2 linked regions of the Duganella dendranthematis genome follow. Each later gene encodes a partner of the first gene's protein in a complex. Links are inferred from orthologs where the notes say so. Each region holds a gene or a part of one and is shown on either strand. Other genes may lie near its edges.

What was found.
Region 2: the proteins of uvrB (region 1) and HH213_RS15815 are in contact, whole or in part, in a crystal structure (PDB 7EGT), measured with the Thermus thermophilus proteins. The link is inferred for Duganella dendranthematis from one-to-one orthologs. Residues at the interface, in WP_096411307.1 of Thermus thermophilus: Glu23, Leu25, Arg26, Asp27, Gly28, Glu29, Arg30, Phe31, Arg55, Glu326, Asp327, Phe328, Glu379, Ser382, Gln383, His398, Gly400, Arg401; in WP_096412145.1 of Thermus thermophilus: His654, Arg656, Phe657, Gln666, Asp668, Glu669, Lys680, Arg681, Leu682, Ser683, Lys685, Tyr686, Ala687.

The regions. Positions count from the first base shown.
Region 1 is NZ_CP051684.1:455,945-465,549, reverse strand. Bases 3,903-6,797 are described here. They hold uvrB (excinuclease ABC subunit UvrB), read right to left. Parts: upstream 6,457-6,797; coding sequence 4,348-6,456; downstream 3,903-4,347. Other genes in these bases: HH213_RS02245 (amino acid aminotransferase), read left to right, coding at 6,535-6,797; HH213_RS02255 (alpha/beta hydrolase), read left to right, coding at 3,903-4,337. In the rest of the region: HH213_RS02275 (GH36-type glycosyl hydrolase domain-containing protein), read left to right, coding at 1-1,292; HH213_RS02270 (ABC transporter ATP-binding protein), read left to right, coding at 1,303-2,388; HH213_RS02265 (autorepressor SdpR family transcription factor), read left to right, coding at 2,464-2,751; HH213_RS02260 (SdpI family protein), read left to right, coding at 2,748-3,383; more of HH213_RS02255, read left to right, coding at 3,396-3,902; more of HH213_RS02245, read left to right, coding at 6,798-7,731; HH213_RS02235 (hypothetical protein), read left to right, coding at 7,976-8,224; HH213_RS02220 (DUF3334 family protein), read left to right, coding at 8,689-9,381. UniProt on the Escherichia coli protein: The UvrABC repair system catalyzes the recognition and processing of DNA lesions. A damage recognition complex composed of 2 UvrA and 2 UvrB subunits scans DNA for abnormalities.
Region 2 is NZ_CP051684.1:3,463,675-3,473,368, forward strand. What follows is about bases 2,569-5,552. They hold HH213_RS15815 (UvrD-helicase domain-containing protein), read left to right. Parts: upstream 2,569-2,902; coding sequence 2,903-5,203; downstream 5,204-5,552. Other genes in these bases: HH213_RS30555 (M56 family metallopeptidase), read left to right, coding at 2,569-2,869; HH213_RS15820 (BPSS1780 family membrane protein), read right to left, coding at 5,200-5,552. In the rest of the region: HH213_RS15805 (S-(hydroxymethyl)glutathione dehydrogenase/class III alcohol dehydrogenase), read left to right, coding at 1-594; more of HH213_RS30555, read left to right, coding at 719-2,568; more of HH213_RS15820, read right to left, coding at 5,553-5,982; HH213_RS15825 (homoserine kinase), read right to left, coding at 5,982-6,938; HH213_RS15830 (hypothetical protein), read right to left, coding at 6,966-7,373; polA (DNA polymerase I), read left to right, coding at 7,572-9,694. UniProt on the Escherichia coli protein: A helicase with DNA-dependent ATPase activity. Unwinds DNA duplexes with 3'-5' polarity. Translocates on single-stranded DNA with 3'-5' polarity. Initiates unwinding more efficiently from a nicked substrate than double-stranded DNA.

The sequences.
Region 1 (9,605 bases):
TCGTGGAAGGCGATGTGCTGCACTGGTGGCACACCGCGCCGATGGAGCAGGGGCTGCGCACGCGCTTCTCGGACGATCTGTTATGGCTGCCCTACATCACCGCTTTCTATGTCCACACCACCGGCGACCGCAGCGTGCTGGATGAAGTGGAGCCGTTCCTGACCGCGCGGCACCTGGAGGATGGCGAGGACGAAGTTTACCTGAAGCCCGAACTGTCAGGCGAAAGCGCCGATATCTATGAACACTGCTGCCGCGCACTGGACCGCTCGCTGACGCAGGGCGCGCACGGCCTGCCGTTGATGGGCACCGGCGACTGGAATGACGGCATGAACCGCGTCGGCCGCGAAGGGCGGGGCGAGAGCGTGTGGATGGGCTTTTTCCTGTCGCGCATCATCAAGGATTTCCTGCCGATCTGCGAACAGCGCGGCGACCACGCACGCGTGACCATCTACCGCGCCTACCACGATCATCTGGACTACGCGCTGAATGCCGATGGCTGGGACGGCGACTGGTATCGCCGCGCCTTCTACGACAACGGCGCCGTCATCGGCTCGAAGGACAGCGACGAATGCCAGATCGACGCGCTGGCTCAGGCCTGGGCGGTGATCTCCGGCGCAGCGCCGGCGCAGCGCGCCAGCCAGGCGCTGGATGCGATGGAACAGCGGCTGATCTCCGAACACGATGGCCTGATCCGGCTGCTGACGCCTGCCTTCGTCAACACGCCCAATGATCCCGGCTACATCAAAGGCTACGTGGCCGGCGTGCGCGAGAACGGCGGCCAGTACACGCATGCCGCCTGCTGGGCGGTGCGCGCCATGGCCGAAGCGGGCCGCCGCGACCGCGCCGCGCGGCTGCTGGAAATGATCAGCCCTGTCAGTCACGCGCTCGATCCGGCCGCTGTCGCGGTGTATCAGGTCGAGCCGTATGTGATTGCGGCAGACGTCTATGGCGAGGCGCCGCATGTGGGACGCGGCGGCTGGACGTGGTACACCGGATCGTCCGGCTGGATGTTCCGCGTCGGGCTGGAGTCGGTGCTGGGCTTCAGCATCGAGGCTGGCACACACATCGTATTGTCGCCGCGCGTGCCGGATGACTGGCCGGAGTTCAGCATCCAATACGCCGCGCCGGATGGCGCCAGCTATCAGATCGTGGTGCACAATCCGCAGGGCTGCGCGGGTCAGGTAGTGGGCGTTACGCTGGACGGCGTGTCGCTGGCGCCGCAAGCCGGCGCGGCGCGCATTCCGTTGTCGCAGGGCGACGGCTTGCATCGTATCGAAGTGCTGTTGGGTTAAGGGGAAGCGCATGGCAGGACTGGAGATTCAAGGTGTCCGCAAGGGTTTCGGCCAGCAACCGATTTTGCGCGGCATTGATCTGAGCATCGCCGATGGCGAGTTCGTGGTGTTCGTCGGACCGTCGGGCTGCGGCAAGTCGACGCTGCTGCGCACGATCTGCGGATTGGAGACTGTCGACGAAGGCGCGGTGCGGATTGGCGGGAAGGACATGACGCACGTGCCGCCGGCGCAGCGCGGCATTGCCATGGTGTTCCAGAGTTATGCGCTATATCCGCACATGACGGTGTACGACAATATGGGCTTTGCGCTCAAGCTGGCGGGTTTGACGCCGGAGGCCATTCGCGAAAAAGTGATGCAGGCGGCAGCCATCCTGCGCATCGAGCCGCTATTGCTGCGCAAGCCGAAAGAGCTGTCCGGCGGCCAGCGGCAGCGCGTGGCGATAGGCCGCGCGATTGTGCGCCAGCCGGAGGTGTTCCTGTTCGATGAGCCGCTATCCAATCTGGATGCGGCGTTGCGGGTGCAGATGCGCATCGAGTTAAAGAACCTGCACCGCACGCTGCGTAGCACGATGATTTACGTGACCCACGATCAGGTGGAGGCGATGACGTTGGCCGACCGCATTGTGGTTCTGCGTGGCGGTGTGGTGGAGCAGGTCGGCGCGCCGCTGGAGTTGTACCAGAAGCCGGCCAATCTGTTTGTGGCCGGTTTTCTCGGATCGCCGGCGATGAACCTGATCAGCGGCGGGGTTGAAGAGATGAATCAAGGGCGGATGATGGTGCGCGTGGCCGGCGGCGCCTTGGTGGTGGTGGCGGCGCGCGCCGGAGTGGCGACCGGCGCCGGCGTAACGCTCGGCGTCCGGGCCGAACACATGGCGTTGGAGCCGGCCAGCGACAGCGACGGCATCCATGTGGTGGTGCAGGCGGCCGAGTTGCTGGGCGACGCCAGCTACGTCTATCTGACGCCGGACGGTGGCACCACGCAGTTCATCGCCCGCGTCGATGCCGAGGCGCTGTGGAAGAATGGCCAGATGGCGCGGGTGCGGGTAGCACCGGAGCGCTGGCATGTGTTCGATCAGGAAGGCGTTGCGCTGCCTTGATTGCGCAGGCCGGGACTTGACCCGGCTTTTAAAACGGCCTATATTTAGATAACTGTCTAATTAGATGTATGCCTAATGAATGCTTCCAACAGCGCCTTCAAAGCCATTGCCGATCCCGCCCGGCGCGAGATCCTGCGCCTGCTGCGCAACGGCGAGATGACGGCCGGCGATCTGGCGCAGCAGTTCGACATTAGCAAGCCGACCATGTCGCACCATTTCTCGGTGCTGGCGGAAGCGGACCTGATCACGCGTCGGCGCGAAGGGCAGACCATCTGGTATGGACTCAATACGACCGTGCTGCAAGACGTGCTGTCCTGGATGATGGACCTGGCCGGCGCCGATACCAAGGGGAGAAAAAAATGAAGCCACGCGCAATCATGCTGTGCTTCTTGATGATCCTGGCCATGGCGGCCGTCACCGCGTATTACTATTCGTCGCTGCCCGAAATCATTCCGGTGCACTGGAACGCGGCCGGCAAGGTCAATGGCTACGGCGGACGCTGGCAACTGTGGCTGGCCGGTCCGGGCACCATGACCGGCATGCTGCTGTTTGCGATGGCGATACCGTGGCTGTCGCCCGAAAAATTTGAAGTGAAAAGCTTCCCGGAGACCTATAGCTATATCATGGCGGCGGTGGTGGCGCTATTTGGCGGCATCGAGATTATCATGCTATGCGGCGCGCTGGGTGTGCAGCTGCCGACGGTACGCGTACTGCTTGCCCTGATCTTGCTGGCGCAGGTTTTGATCGGCAACTCAATGGGTAAGGTACGCCGCAACTTCTTCATCGGCATCCGCACGCCGTGGACGCTGGCCAGCGAAGCGGTGTGGTACGCCACCCATCGACTGGCGGCGCGGCTGATGGTGGCCAGCGGCTTGCTTGGCCTGCTGGCCGTGTGGCTGGCCGCCCCGTACTGGGTGCTGTTGGTGCTGATGAGTGCATGGGCGCCGCTGGCGGCAGCTTATTCGCTGCTGCTGTATAAACGTCTTCCTCAGTAATTGGAGAAAAGTATGCGTTTCAAATTCATGTTGCCGTTGTTGATGGTGTCGGTATCGGCGATGGCTGCGCAACGGCCGGTATCGGTGGAAGTGGGCGGCGGCGCCGTCTATGGCACCGAGCTGACACCGGATGGCGTGAGCGGCAAAGTCCCGGTGGTGGTGCTGCACGCCGACGCCGGCCCCACCGACCGCGATGGCAACAGCACCACGCAGTTCGGCGCCAACGATGCCTTGCGCTTGCTGGCCGAAGCGTTGGCAAAGAAAGGCATCGCCTCGATCCGCTACGACAAGCGCGGCGTCGCCGCCAGCGCGCTGCCAGTGTGGAAGGAAGAGGATCTGCGCCTGGATGACTGCATCGGCGACGCTACGGCGTGGCTGAAAAAGTTGCGCAGCGATGCGCGCTTTTCGCGCGTGGTGATGGCCGGTCATGGCGAAGGCGCATTGATCGCGTCCGAAGCTTGCGAGCAGGGCGGGGCCGATGCCTGCGTACTGATCGCGGGCACCGGCCGTTCGGTCGAAGAACTGCTGCGCGAACAGATGAAGGAGCAATTGCCGCCGCCAATGCAGGCTGAAAGCGACCGCATTCTGGATGAGCTCAAGGCCGGAAAAACCACCAGTAATGTGCCGCCGCCACTGATGTCGGTGTATAACCCGGACGTGCAGCCCTATCTGATCTCCGCGCTACAGCACGACCCGCGCAAAGCCATCGCCGCGTTAAAAATGCCGGTACTGATCCTGCAAGGCAGCACCGACATGCAGGTTAAGGCGGACGACGCCAAGGCGCTGGCGGAAGCTGCGCCGAAGGCCCGGCTGGTGACCGTCGACGGCATGAACCACATCCTGAAACTGGTGCCGGATGACGAGGCCCAGCAAATGAATTCTTACGCTACGCCGACGCTGCCGGTGGCGCCGCAACTGATCGACGCCTTGAGCAGCTTCGTCAAGGCGCCGTAAGCACGGGGTATCAGGCGATATTGTCGGCGCCTGGTGCGCCGAACAGTTGCTGCTTGAGGAGGTGCAGCTGGTCGCGCACTTGCGCGGCCTTTTCGAATTCCAGATTCTTCGCGTGATCCAGCATGGCTTTCTCCAGCCGCTTGATCTCCTTGCTGATCTGCTTCTCGCTCATCGATTCGTACTTGGCCGCTTCCTGCGCCACCTCCAGCGTTTCCTTCGCGTCCTTCTCGTTGTAGACACCATCAATCATGTCCTTGATGATCTTCTTCACGCCGCGCGGCACGATGCCGTTGGCTTCATTGAAGGCGATCTGCTTGGCGCGCCGGCGTTCGGTCTCGCCGATGGCGCGCTCCATCGAATCGGTCATGCGGTCAGCGTACAGAATAGCGACGCCGTTCAGGTTACGCGCCGCGCGGCCGATGGTCTGGATCAGCGAGCGATCGGAACGCAGGAAGCCTTCCTTGTCCGCGTCCAGAATCGCCACCAACGACACCTCCGGCAAGTCCAGACCCTCGCGCAGCAAGTTAATCCCGACCAGCACATCAAAGGTGCCGATGCGCAGGTCGCGCAGTAACTCGACGCGCTCCACGGTTTCGATATCGCTGTGCAGGTAGCGCACCTTGATGCCATGGTCGCTCAGGTACTCGGTCAGCTGTTCGGACATGCGCTTGGTCAGCGTGGTCACCAGCACGCGCTCGTTCTTGGCGACGCGGTCTGTGATCTCGGACATCAGATCGTCCACCTGCGACAGGGCAGGGCGTACGATCACCAGCGGGTCTACCAGGCCAGTCGGCCGCACCACTTGCTCTACCACCTGGTCGGCATGGGACTTTTCGTATTCGGCCGGCGTGGCGGAGACAAAGATGGTCTGCCGCATCTTGCCTTCGAATTCCTCGAATTTCAGCGGACGGTTGTCCAGCGCCGACGGCAGGCGGAAGCCGTAGTCGACCAGGTTGGTCTTGCGCGAACGGTCGCCGTTGTACATTGCGCTCAACTGGCCCACCAGCACGTGCGACTCGTCCATGAACATCAGCGCGTCTTTCGGCAGATAGTCCACCAGCGTTGGCGGCGGTTCGCCCGGCATGGCGCCGCTGAGGTGACGCGAGTAGTTCTCGATGCCCTTGGTGAAGCCAATTTCCGCCATCATCTCCAGGTCGAAGCGGGTGCGCTGTTCCAGGCGCTGTTCCTCAATCAGCTTGTTCTCCTTGCGGAAGAACTCCAGCCGGTCGCGCAGTTCCAGCTTGATGGTCTCGATCGCGCGCAGCACGGTGGAGCGCGGCGTCACGTAGTGCGAGCCGGGATACACGGTGAAGCGCGGAATCTTCTGCTTGACGCGGCCGGTCAGCGGATCGAACAGCTGGATCGATTCCAGTTCGTCGTCGAACAGGTCGAGGCGCACCGCGAGGTCCGCATTCTCGGCCGGGAAGATGTCGAGCGTATCGCCGCGTACGCGGAAGGTGCCGCGCCCGAAGTCCACTTCATTGCGCGTGTACTGCATCTGGATCAGGCGCGCGATGATGTCGCGCTGCGAGACGCGATCCTTCTGGCGCAGCGTCAAAATCATCTGGTGGTATTCGTTTGGATTACCGATACCGTAGATGGCCGACACGGTCGCCACGATCACCACGTCGCGCCGCTCCATCAGCGACTTGGTGCACGACAGGCGCATCTGCTCGATATGCTCATTGATGGACGAATCCTTTTCAATGAACAGGTCGCGCTGCGGCACGTAGGCTTCCGGCTGGTAGTAATCGTAGTAGGAGACGAAGTATTCGACCGCGTTCTCCGGGAAGAATTCGCGGAACTCCGAGTACAGCTGCGCCGCCAGCGTCTTGTTCGGCGCGAACACGATGGCCGGACGGCCCTTGCGGGCGATCACGTTGGCCATTGTATAGGTCTTGCCGGAACCGGTCACGCCCAGCAGTGTCTGGAAGAACAGGCCATCGTCGATGCCTTCGCACAGCTGGTCGATCGCCACCGGCTGGTCGCCGGCGGGCGGGAAGGGCTGGTGCAATTTGAACGGCGAATCGGGGAACGTCACCACGGTTGCCTTGGGGAATTCTGCTACAGGTAAATCAGCCATCGTGCTCAGACCTTTGTTAGAATAATGGCCTGCCAGCGGCCTGAAGTCGGTATTTTAGGGGCGCTGTCTATACATCTCTGCTGCGAACCGCTTCCAATCGAATCCAATCTTATCATGACGAATCCTAGCTTGTTCAGCGCCATCGACATGGCACCGCGCGACCCTATCCTGGGTATTACCGAGGCGTTTAACGCCGACATCAACCAGAACAAAATCAATCTGGGTGTTGGTGTTTATTATGACGATAACGGTAAGGTGCCTCTGCTATCGTGCGTACAGAAAGCGGAAGAAATCCTGATCGCCACGCCAGCGCCGCGCACCTACCTGCCGATCGAAGGTCTGGCGGCCTACGACAAGGCAGTGCAAGAGCTGGTATTTGGCGCCGACAGCGCTGTAATTCAAGAGAAGCGTGCGGTCACCGTGCAAGCCATCGGCGGCACCGGCGCCCTGAAGATCGGCGCCGACTTCCTGAAGCGCTTTGCGCCGGACGCCGAAGTCTATATCAGCGACCCAAGCTGGGAAAATCACCGCGCGCTGTTTGAAAGCGCCGGTTTTAAGGTCAATAACTACGCGTACTTCGACGCGGCGACCCACGGCGTCAATTTCGCCGGCATGATCGCCGACCTGAAAGCCATGCCGCGCGGTTCGATTGTGCTGCTGCACGCCTGCTGCCACAACCCGACCGGCGCCGACCTGACCGCAGACCAGTGGACCGAAGTCATCGGCACCATCAGCTCGGGCGGCCTGGTGCCCTTCCTGGACATGGCTTACCAGGGCTTTGGCGCCGGCATCGCGGAAGATGGCGAAGTGGTGCGCCGCTTCGCTGCCACCGGCGGCCCGCTGCTGGTGTCGAACTCGTTCTCCAAATCGTTCTCGCTGTACGGCGAGCGCGTGGGCGCGCTGAGCGTGGTGGCAGCATCGGCTGACGAAGCGGCCCGCCTTATGTCGCAACTGAAGCGCGTGGTGCGCACCAACTATTCCAATCCTCCGGTACACGGCGGCAAGGTAGTAGCCACCGTGCTGACCACGCCGGAACTGCGTCAGCTGTGGGAAGACGAACTGGCCGGCATGCGCGTGCGCATCAAAGAAATGCGCGAAGCGTTCGTGCAGAAGCTGGCTGCCAAAGGCCACGACTTCGCCTTCGTGCGCGACCAGATCGGCATGTTCTCGTACTCGGGCCTGAGCAAGGCGCAAGTGGAGCAGCTGCGCGCTGAATCGATCTACGCCGTGGACACCGGCCGCATTTGCGTGGCGGCGTTGAATTCGCGCAATATCGACATCGTTATTGACGCCATCGCCAAAGTGCTCTAAAATCTCGTTTCTTCGCGCTGCGTTGTACAGCACGTGAAGGATGGCAACATGAAATACCGCAGTAAATCGCATCTTGCTGATGTGAAAGAAACAGTATAAAATGTTGCCTCTATTCCCTGATAGCTCAGTTGGTAGAGCGACGGACTGTTAATCCGCAGGTCCCTGGTTCGAGTCCAGGTCGGGGAGCCAGAATACTAAAAGCCCAATCTTTCGAGGTTGGGCTTTTTACATTTGAATGATTGATATGGAAAACAACGATCAGCGTTACCTGGTGCAGCAGAACAAAATCAGCGACGGCGACATGAAGCCGCCGGTATTCGCCAAGGTCATGCGCAGCAAAGAGGGCGTGTTTGAAGGCGTCTCCTTTATCAAGAATAAAGAGAAAGCCACCGTGATGACCATCGCGGAAGCGGAAGAGGCGATTGCCTGGGCCACCAAAAAGAAGCCAGGCGCCCAGGAATACGCCACCAAGATCATCTGCCTGGGGCAGTAAGCTAAATCGGGCTAAAAAAACCTGTTTTAGCTCTAGGCAAATCGGCTTCTGACCGATACAATTCGGGCCTCAATTCCCTGATAGCTCAGTCGGTAGAGCGACGGACTGTTAATCCGCAGGTCCCTGGTTCGAGTCCAGGTCGGGGAGCCACAATTTAGAAGCAGCACAATTCCCTGATAGCTCAGTTGGTAGAGCGACGGACTGTTAATCCGCAGGTCCCTGGTTCGAGTCCAGGTCGGGGAGCCAGAACACTGAAAAGCCCAATCTTCGCGGATTGGGCTTTTTGCATTTCAGAGACTCTTTCTTGCGGATTGTGGCGTTCACGGATTTTGCATTTTTGCACCGAAAGTTCACAAAACACACGATTCAGGTAGACGAGAATCTTGCACCTCGGTATTCTGGATCTGATTTCCGCCACAGAGTGGAATGCGTTTTCATCTAAAGAAAGTAACAGAGGTAGAAATATGAGCGGCGAAAACGAAGCGATTGTCTACGGCACGGAAGACTTGTTGTCGAGTCTGTGCAACTCGGTCACCCGGGTGCTGAATGTGGCAACGCAAAGCAAGGTGAATTATTCCGGCATGGTGCAGCGGATTACCAAGGTCGGCCTGAAGCCCGACATCGGCTGTTTCGTGCTGTTTGACGGCGGCTTTACCGGCCTAGTGGTGCTGAACTTTGCCGCCGATACCGCGATGGAAATCTACGAGCGCTACATGCTGCACATGGGCATGCCGAAGTCGGAACTGGCCAGTTCGCACACGTCGGACGAAGTGTCCAACATCCTCGGCGAGCTGATGAACCAGATCGTCGGCGACTTCACCGGCAAGATCCGCCGTGAGCTGCAAACCAACATCACGCAGAATCAGCCGAAAATGCTGGTGCTGAACAAGCAGATCGTGCTCAGCGTCGATACCCCGCTGGACCGTCCGGAAATGCGCCGCGTCAGCTTCTATACCGAGAAGAGCAACATCTTCTACCTGGAACTGGCGATCGACCGCACCGAGTTCATCCGTCTGCACGATTTCGACTCCAGCGAAATCAGCGATCCGGATGCGCTGCTGGACCAGGAGCGCGACAGCCAGAAGTCGGCCAGCGCGCCGGCCGTGTCGTCCGCCGATGACGAAGCCGACGAATTGCTCAAATCGCTCGGCATGTAACCCCTCCCCACCACGGCCAGCCTGCGCTGGCCGTGCGTCATTTGCGCAACAGCGCAGCCGCCGTATCTCCCCGCCAAGCTTGTCGAACGCACCACACTGTGGACAAGCCGACACGCGTAAACCACTGAATATTCAGTTATTGCATATGCTTAACCGAATTTCTAACAGTTAATTTGGTTTTAGATATATTCAGCTTGCAATACCCACTATCAATAAAAGAAAAT
Region 2 (9,694 bases), 3.0 Mb from region 1 along the record:
ACCACCGGCGTCGGCGCCGTGCTGTTCACCGCCAAGGTGGAAGCGGGCGCGAATGTGGTGGTGTTCGGTCTCGGCGGCATCGGCCTGAACGTGATCCAGGCCGCCAAGATGGTTGGCGCGGACAAAATCATCGGCGTCGATATCAATCCGGCGCGCCAGGAAATGGCGCGCAAGTTCGGCATGACCCACTTCATCAACCCGAACGAAGTGGAAAACGTGGTCGACCACATCATTCAGCTCACCGACGGCGGCGCCGACTACAGCTTTGAGTGCGTCGGCAATACGACCTTGATGCGCCAGGCGCTGGAGTGCTGCCACAAAGGTTGGGGCAAGTCGATCATCATCGGCGTGGCGGCGGCCGGCCAGGAAATCTCTACCCGTCCGTTCCAGCTGGTGACCGGCCGTGAGTGGAAGGGCTCGGCCTTCGGCGGCGCCCGTGGCCGCACCGATGTGCCGAAGATCGTCGACTGGTATATGGAAGGCAAACTCAATATCGACGACCTGATCACCCATCGCCTGAAGCTGGAAGACATCAACCAGGGCTTCGACCTGATGAAGAGCGGCGAGTCGATCCGCTCGGTGGTGCTCTACTAAAAGCTGTGCCCCGATGGATGTAGAAAAAAAGTTCTAGACTTCGCAATCTAGATAATTTATTCTACATCCATCGACTCGGAGGGCGGCATGGATCTCAATCTCAATTTCTCGGCGGGCAGCGGCGATGAATAGCCTGCTGCCAGCTATCGTGTCCGCCGTGGGCTGGGCACTGCTGCATTTTATCTGGCAGGGGCTACTGATCGGCTGGGCCGTCACGCTGGCCATGCACCTGCTGCGCAAGGCGCGTCCGCAGACGCGTTACGCCGTGGCCTGCGGCGGCATGTTGTTGTGTGCCGCGCTGCCGCTGTCGAGCATCATTCTCCAACTGAGCGACCTGCAGGCCAGCGGCGGTTTTGGCGCGGCGCAGACCGTGGCCGTGTCCGGCGCGACCGATAGCGCCGGCGCCCTGATCAGCGATAGCGCGCTGGACAGTCTGAAAGACCTGTTACGCCGGCAACTGCCGTGGGTGGTCGGCTTGTGGCTGGCGGGCGCGGCCTTGATGGCGCTGCGCCTTGCTATCGGACTCAAGTGGGTGGCGGACCGCACGCGTCCGGGTGAATACACCACCGATCCTTACTGGCAGCGCCGCTTGTCCGAGCTGGCGCGCCGTTTCGACATCGATTTTCACGTACGACTGGGCGTCGCCGACAAGCTGGACAGCCCGATCACGGCCGGCTGCTGGAAGCCGATCGTGCTGGTGCCGACCGCGCTGATCACCGGCATGCCGGCCGATCTGCTGGAAGCGCTGCTGGCGCACGAGCTGGCGCACATCAAGCGGCACGATTACCTGGTCAACCTCATACAAAGCACGATTGAGATCGGGCTGTTCTATCACCCTAGTGTTTGGGCACTATCGCGCAGGATACGGATCGAGCGGGAACAAATCGCCGACGACCTGGCCGTGGGTATGCTCGGCCAGCCGCAAAGGCTGGCGCAAGCCTTGTCGCAACTGGATCGCTTTCAGTTCGACACCACCCAATTAGCCCATGCGGCTCACGGAGGAAATCTCATGTCTCGTATCAAACGCCTGCTGCGTCCCGATGTTGAACCGGTCAGCTGGAAAATCGCCATGCCGCTGGCTGGCCTGCTGGCGGCCGGCGCCATGTTCTATGCCCACGCCGCCCCACCTCCGCCGGCAGCGCCAGCACCATCAGCCGCGCCGATGGAAGCGGAATCGCCTGCCACGCCTGCCGTGGCGGCTATCGCGGATGTGCCGGATGCGCCTGACGCACCTGATGCACCCGAGCTAGTGGCGCAAGTTTCTCCGGTCGCCCCGGTTGCAGCGGTGGCGCCAGTGGCGGCAGTAGAGTCGGTGACCGAAGAAATCGCACCAGCCGCCCCGGCTGCTCCCGCCGCACCAGCTGCGCCAGCCGCACCAGCCGCCCCAGCCGCCCCGGCGGCTCCGGCCGCTCCCGCCGCTCCGGCCGCCCCATCGCCATTGCTGGGCGTGATTGGCGCCAAGGTCAGCCTGGCGGGAGACACAGGCGTGCTGCGGATCAAGAGCGATGAGGTGCGTTCACGGCCTCCGAAGGGAGAGCGTAGCGCCTACGCAATCGTGCATGCCGGCAGCGACAGCATGACCGTGGCGGCCAGCACTGCGGAAATTCGCAAAGTGGCGCAGTTGCGGGCCACGATGAAAAGCGATTTCCTCTGGTTCCGTGATGGCGACAAAACCTATGTGCTCAAAGATCCCGCCATGCTGGCCCGTCTGGACGAAGTCTGGATGCCGGTTAACCGCATCGGCAGCCAGTTGGAGGAGCAGGGCAAGAAAATGGATGCGCAAGGGAAGATCATGAGCGCGATTGGCGAGCAAATCGGCGCTATGGGCGCTGAGATCGGCAAGCAGGCTGTGCGCAACGCGGATGGTGAGCGGCGCGAAATCGAGCGGCTGGCGCGCGCCCAGGAAAAAATTTCCCGCCGCGTTGAGGACGCCGCGCGCGATATGGCCTACGACCGCACCCCGGAAAAGCTACGTGCGTTGCAAGCGCAGCAAGCGCTCCTGCAGGCGCAACTGGCGCCGCTGCAAAAGCAGATGGCCGAGCGCCAGAGCGAACTGAACGCAAAAATGAGCAAGCTGCATGAACAGGAAGGGCCGATGAAAGCGCTGCATGACCAAATGACCGCCGCCAGCCGTCCGATGGGTGAACTGAGTGCGCGTATGGGTGAGCTCAGCGCCAAGCATGCCGACGCGGTGCGCGAAGCCGAACGCGCGATGCAAGCGCTGATGCAGGAATCCCTGCAAAACGGCAAAGCCGTTCCCGCACCATCCGCTTGAACTGCGAATTTTGCATCCCGGTATAATCACGGGATGCAAAATCTTCTCCACAACCTTAACGAGGAACAGCTCGCCGCTGTCACCTTGCCCGCGCAGAGCGCCCTGATCCTGGCGGGCGCCGGTTCCGGTAAAACCCGTGTCCTGACCACCCGTATCGCCTGGCTGGTCCAGACCGGTCAAGTGTCGCCCTCCGGTATCCTGGCCGTGACCTTTACCAATAAGGCCGCCAAGGAGATGCTGACCCGTCTGTCCGCCATGTTGCCGATTAATACGCGCGGCATGTGGATCGGCACCTTCCATGGCCTGTGCAACCGCCTGCTACGCACCCACCATCGCGACGCCGCCTTGCCGCAGACCTTCCAGATCCTCGATTCGCAGGATCAGCTGTCGGCCATCAAGCGCCTGTTGAAGGCCAATAACGTCGATGACGAGAAGTTTCCGCCGAAGGAGATCATGTACTTCATCAACGGCGCCAAGGACCAGGGCCTGCGCGCCGACAAGATCGATCCCTACAACGCCGACGAGCGCAAGAAGGTCGAGCTGTACCAGCTGTACGACGATCAATGCCAGCGCGAAGGCGTGGTCGATTTCGCCGAACTGTTGCTGCGCACCTATGAACTGCTGCTGCGCAACCAGCCGTTGCGCGAACATTATCAGCAGCGCTTCCAGCACATTCTGGTCGATGAGTTTCAGGATACCAATGATCTGCAGTACAAGTGGTTGAAGCTGCTGGCGGGTCACGGCACCCAGCGTGGCGGCGTGGTGTTTGCCGTCGGCGACGATGACCAGTCGATTTATGCGTTCCGTGGCGCCAACGTCGGCAATATGAGCGCGTTCGAGCGCGAGTTCAACGTCAAGAATTTGATCAAGCTGGAGCAGAATTACCGCTCGCACGGCCACATTCTGGACGCGGCCAACATCCTGATCGCCAATAACAGCAAGCGCCTGGGCAAGAATCTGCGCACCGACGCCGGCCACGGCGAGCAGGTGCGCGTCTACGAAGCCAATTCAGACCTGTCCGAAGCATCGTGGATTATCGAAGAAACCAAGAACCTGATCCATGACGGCGCATCGCGTAGCGAGATCGCCGTGCTGTACCGCTCCAATGCGCAGTCGCGCGTGATCGAGCATGCGCTGTTCTCGGCCGGCATTCCGTACCATGTGTACGGCGGCCTGCGTTACTTCCAACGCGCCGAGGTCAAGCACGCCATCGCGTATCTGCAATTGATGGACAACCCGCACAACGATTCGGCCTTCTTGCGCGTGGTGAATTTCCCCACGCGCGGGATCGGCGCCCGCACGCTGGAGACGCTGCAGGCCGCTGCCGAGCAGTACCGCATCTCGCTGTACGCCGCCGTGCCGTACATCACCGGCAAGGCGGGCACGTCGCTGTCAGGCTTCGTCAAACTGATCGAAGGCGTGCGCTTTGAAACGCAGCAGATGGCCTTGCCGGAACTGGTGCGCATCGTACTGGAACAATCCACGCTGCTTACTCACTACGCCACCGAAAAAGAAGGCGCCGACCGCATCGAAAACTTGGAGCAGATGGTCAGCGCCGCCACCCAGTTCCTGTCGGAAGAGGGCTACGGCCAGGGCTCGCCGGCGCATCTGGGCCCGCAGTCGCAGGCGCAGGCTGGCGACGCCATCATCAACCAGGATGGTATCGAGATCCTGGATGCGGATGCGCCGCTGTCGACCGTAATGTCGCCGCTGTCGGCCTTCCTGTCGCACGCCTCGCTGGAGGCCGGCGACAACCAGGCCGCCGCTAGCCAGGAAGCGGTGCAGATGATGACGGTGCACTCGGCCAAGGGGCTGGAGTTCAACAATGTCTTCATCACCGGTCTGGAAGAGGGCTTGTTCCCGCACGAGAGCAGTTCGCGCGAGCACGACGGCGTGGAAGAGGAACGCCGCCTGATGTACGTGGCGATCACGCGCGCGCGCGAGCGTCTGTACCTGAGCTTCGCGCAGACCCGCATGTTGCACGGCCAGACCCGCTACAACATGAAGTCGCGCTTCTTTGAAGAGTTGCCGGAAGAGTCGCTGAAGTGGCTGACGCCGAAGGTGCAGCCGAACTGGTTCGGCGCCAAGAAGTCGGCCTGGGACGAAGCGCCGTTGGTGGGTTCGGACAAGGCGCTGGCGCAGCAAATTTCCAGCAAGGCGCTGGCGGCCAGCACCGGCTGGCGGCTGGGCCAATCGGTGGCCCACGCCAAGTTCGGCGAGGGCGTGATCGTGAATATCGAAGGCAGCGGCAATAACGCCCGCGCTCAGATCAACTTCGGCAGCGCCGGCATGAAAGTGCTGGACCTGAGCATCGCCAAGCTGGAGAAAATCTAGAGCGGCTTGTTCAGGTCGATCACCTCCGGCAGCGCCGGAGGCGTGCCGAATATCTGCTTGTAGGCGGCATACAGCATGCAATGCACCAGCACCAGCGAGATCAGGAACAGCGTGAAGATGGCGGCCACGGTCAGGCTCGATATGCCCAGCACCAGCACCACCAGCTGCACGCCGACGAAGTACATCAGGTGCAGCGCGATCACGGCGACCACGAACGCCTTGATGCCACGCAGCACGCCGACCACGCTGAAGAACAACGCCTTGGTCAGTGCCATCTTCTGCCAGAAAACCAGCGGCGCCGTCAACGACATCAGCAGCCAGCCGATGATGTAGATGGCCGATCCGGCCAGCATGCCGCTGAACAGACCTTCCACATCGTCCGGCTTGATCGCGCCCTTGGCCTGCGCTTCGCGCAAGGCGTTGATGGCGTCGCCGGACAGGCTGTAGATCGCCACCATCGCCAATACCATCAGCACGCAGTTGATGCCGCCGAGCAGCAACAGCTGCTTGCGCATCGGCGACTGCACGCCCACCAGCAGCAGGTGCGGCATGGCGCGCCGGCCCTGGTCGACCTCGGCGCAGCCCTGCAGCAGGGCGATGCTGAACAGCGGCATCATCACGCACCAGACGATCTGCCCCAACACTGGCAGCAGCAGGATGAAGAACGACGAGAACATGCAGATGAACAGCAGCGCCATCAGTCCACCGGGCTGTTGGCGGAACAGGTGCAGGCCCTGTTTGACCCATTGCCAGCCTGCGCGTGCGGGAAGTTTTTCCATCAGAACAGTCCTGGCGCCGGGGTGGCGATGCGTTCGCGCAGGATGCGCTCAAAGTGACCGGGATCGTGCGGCGTCAGCATTTCGGCTTCGCGCGGACGGTAGAAATCATACAGGCGCGACAGCCAGAAGCGCAGCGCGCCGGCCCGCAGCATCGGCTGCCAGGCGGTGTGCTCGGCGGCGGTGAACGGCCGCACGGCGTGGTAAGCGTCCAGCAGGGCGCGCACGCGTGCGGTGTCCAGCACGCCAGTGTCGAGGTCGATGCACCAGTCATTGACGGTGACGGCGACGTCGAACAGCCAGGTGTCGCAGCCGGCGAAGTAGAAATCGAAGAAGCCGGTCAGGCGCTCGCCGTCAAACATCACGTTGTTGCGGAACAGGTCGGCGTGGACCGGGCCGGTTTGCAGCTGCTTGTAGATGTCGCAGGCGGCGAAAGCGTCCTGGAAGTGCACTTCGGCCCGCAGCAGGTGCGCTTGCTGGTCGGGGATGAAGGGCAGCACTTCCGGTGTGGTGGCGTGCCACCAGGCCAGACCGCGCAGGTTGGGCTGCTGCAAGGCGTAATCCTGGCCGGCCAGATGCATTTTGGCCAGCATGGCGCCGACGGCGGCGCAATGCACCGGCTGCGGGTCCATTTGCGAACGGCCCTCCAGCTTGCTGACGATGGAAGCCGGCTTGCCGTGCAGGGCGACGATCAACTCGCCTTTGTCATTGGCTACCGGGGCCGGCACCAGCACGCCGCGCTCGGCCAGGTGGCGCATCAGGTTGAGGTAGAACGGCAGTTGTTCAAACGACAGGTTTTCGAAGATGGTGAGTACATACTCACCGTGCTCTGTCGTCAGGAAGAAATTGCTGTTTTCAATGCCGGAACTGATGCCTTTGAGCTCAAGCGCTTTGCCGAGCGGAAATTGGGTGATCCACTGGGCGACATCGTCCAGCGCTACCGGGGTAAAGACTGCCATGTGAAAAGTATGTAGTTCCGTGGTGGTTTATTTGGCCGGAGGCGGTTGTGGCGGTGGATTGTTGTCCGACGCGGCGTCGTCTTCCGGTGCTTTCTTTTTCTTGCCGAGGTCGAATTCGAACAGCGTCCATTGCGCGCCGCGCGGGGCGCCGCTCATGGCGTCGCCCGGCACGGAGGTGCCGACCGGGTGGTTGGGACGCAGGATATAAGTGCTGGGACCGCTTTTGACGGTGGCTTCGACCACATTGCCGCTGTTATCGCGGCGTTCGGTAATCTTGGTTTCCGCCGGCTTGGCGCTGATGGTGACCGGATCTTCGGTCACTTCTTCCAGTTTTTCCATTTTTGGCGGCGCCTGGCTCGGCGTCGACTGCGCAAATGCCGTGTGGGCGCTGAGCGTCAGCAGCAGGGCAGGCCAGAGGAGGGAAGTGCGCTTCATGATGGGTCGCCTTTAGCAGAGAGATGGCTGCGGAATTTTTATGTATGATCCATTGTAACAAACAGACACCCATCGCTGTGCTTTCCCTTCGGGGGAGGCGGGGTAATTGCCAATTTTTAAACTTTGCTGCGCTGCCGGACGCCGGTCAAAACCTGCGATAATGTTGCATTCACGCCCAAGCATCCTCACTTAGTACCTATGCAAAATACCCTGTTGTTAGTAGACGGCTCCAGCTATCTTTATCGCGCTTTCCATGCGCTGCCCGACCTGCGCAGCGCCGACGGCCACCCGACCGGCGCCATGCACGGCATGGTCAATATGCTGCGCCGCCTGCGCGCGGACTATCCGGCCGCCTACATCGCCTGCGTATTCGACGCCAAGGGCAAGACTTTCCGCGACGATATGTATCCGGAATACAAGGCCACGCGCGCCTCGATGCCGGACGACCTGCGCCTGCAGATCGAGCCGATCCACGAGGCGGTCAAGGCCATGGGCTGGCCGATCCTGATGGTCGAGGGCGTGGAGGCCGACGACGTCATCGGCACGCTGTCGTACGAGGCGGCCAAGGCGGGCATGAACGTGGTGGTGTCCACCGGCGACAAGGATCTGGCGCAGCTGGTCAACGACAAGGTCATGCTGATCAACACCATGACCAACGAGAAGATGGACGAGGCTGGCGTGCTGGCCAAGTTCGGCGTGCCGCCGAACCGCATCATCGATTACCTGACCCTGATCGGCGACACCGTCGACAACGTGCCGGGCGTGAGCAAGTGCGGGCCGAAGACGGCGCTGAAATGGCTGAGCGCCTACGATTCGCTGGATGGCGTGATCGCCAACGCCGACAAGATCACCGGCGCCGTCGGCCAGAACCTGCGCGATGCGCTGGCATGGCTGCCGAAGGGCCGCGAACTGATTACCGTCAAGCTGGACTGCGACCTGACCGGCCACATGGTGTCGATCAGTGAATCGCTGGTCGCGCGCGAGGAAGACAAGGAATCGCTGCTGGCCTTCTTCGGCAAATACGGCTTCAAGACGCTGCTGCGCGAACTGGGCGTGGCGGCCAGCACGCCGGCCGGCGCGCCGGCCTCGACCGTGAAAGTGTCGCTGGACGCGCCGGTCGGCGGCGCAGCCTCCATGAATGGCGACCTGTTCGCCGAACCGGTCATCGCCACTTACGAAACGGTCAGCACCGACGCGCAGCTTGACCAGTGGATCGCCCGCATCCATGCCGCCGACCTGACCGCGGTCGATACCGAAACCACTTCGCTGGAACCGATGACGGCGCAGCTGGTCGGCATTTCGCTGTCGGTCAAGCCGGGCGAGGCCTGCTACATCCCGGTGGCGCACGCCTACCAGGGCGTGCCGGCGCAACTGGAGCGCGAGCATGTGCTGGCCAAGCTCAAGCCGTGGCTGGAAGACGCCAGCAAGCTCAAGGTCGGCCAGAACCTCAAGTACGACAGTCACATCTTCGCCAACCATGGCGTGTCGCTGCAAGGCATCCATCACGATACGCTGCTGGAATCGTATGTGTTTGAATCGCACCGCACGCACGACATGGACAGCCTGGCGCTGCGCCACCTTAACCACACCACGATTCCGTTCGTGGACGTGTGCGGCAAGGGCGTCAACATGATCACCTTCGACCAGGTGGCGATTGACCGCGCCACCGAGTACGCGGCGGAAGACGCCGACATCACGCTGCGCCTGCACCAGAACATGATCGGCGAGGTGGAGAAGGACGAGAAGCTGAACTTCATCTACCGCAACATCGAACTGCCGACGGCGGTGGTGCTGCAAAAGATCGAGCGCAACGGCGTGCAGATCGACGCCGCGCTGCTGGCGCAGCAGTCGAACGAACTCGGTGCGCGCATCGTCGAGCTGGAAGCCAAGGCGCATGAGCTGGCCGAGCAGCCGTTCAACCTCGGCTCGCCGAAGCAGATCGGCGAGATTTTCTTCGAGAAGCTGAAGCTGCCGGTGGTCAAGAAAACCCCGAGCGGCGCGCCATCGACCGACGAGGAAGTGCTGCAAAAGCTGGCCGAGGATTATCCGCTGCCGAAAGTGCTGCTGGAATACCGCAGCCTGTCCAAGCTGAAATCGACCTACACCGACAAGCTGCCGAAGGGCATCAACGCGCAGACCGGCCGCGTGCATACCAATTACGCACAGGCGGTGGCGGTGACGGGACGCCTGGCGTCCAACGATCCGAATCTGCAAAACATTCCGATCCGCACCAAGGAAGGCCGCCGCATCCGCGAGGCGTTTGTGGCGCCGGCCGGCTCGCACATTGTGTCGGCCGACTATTCGCAGATCGAACTGCGCAT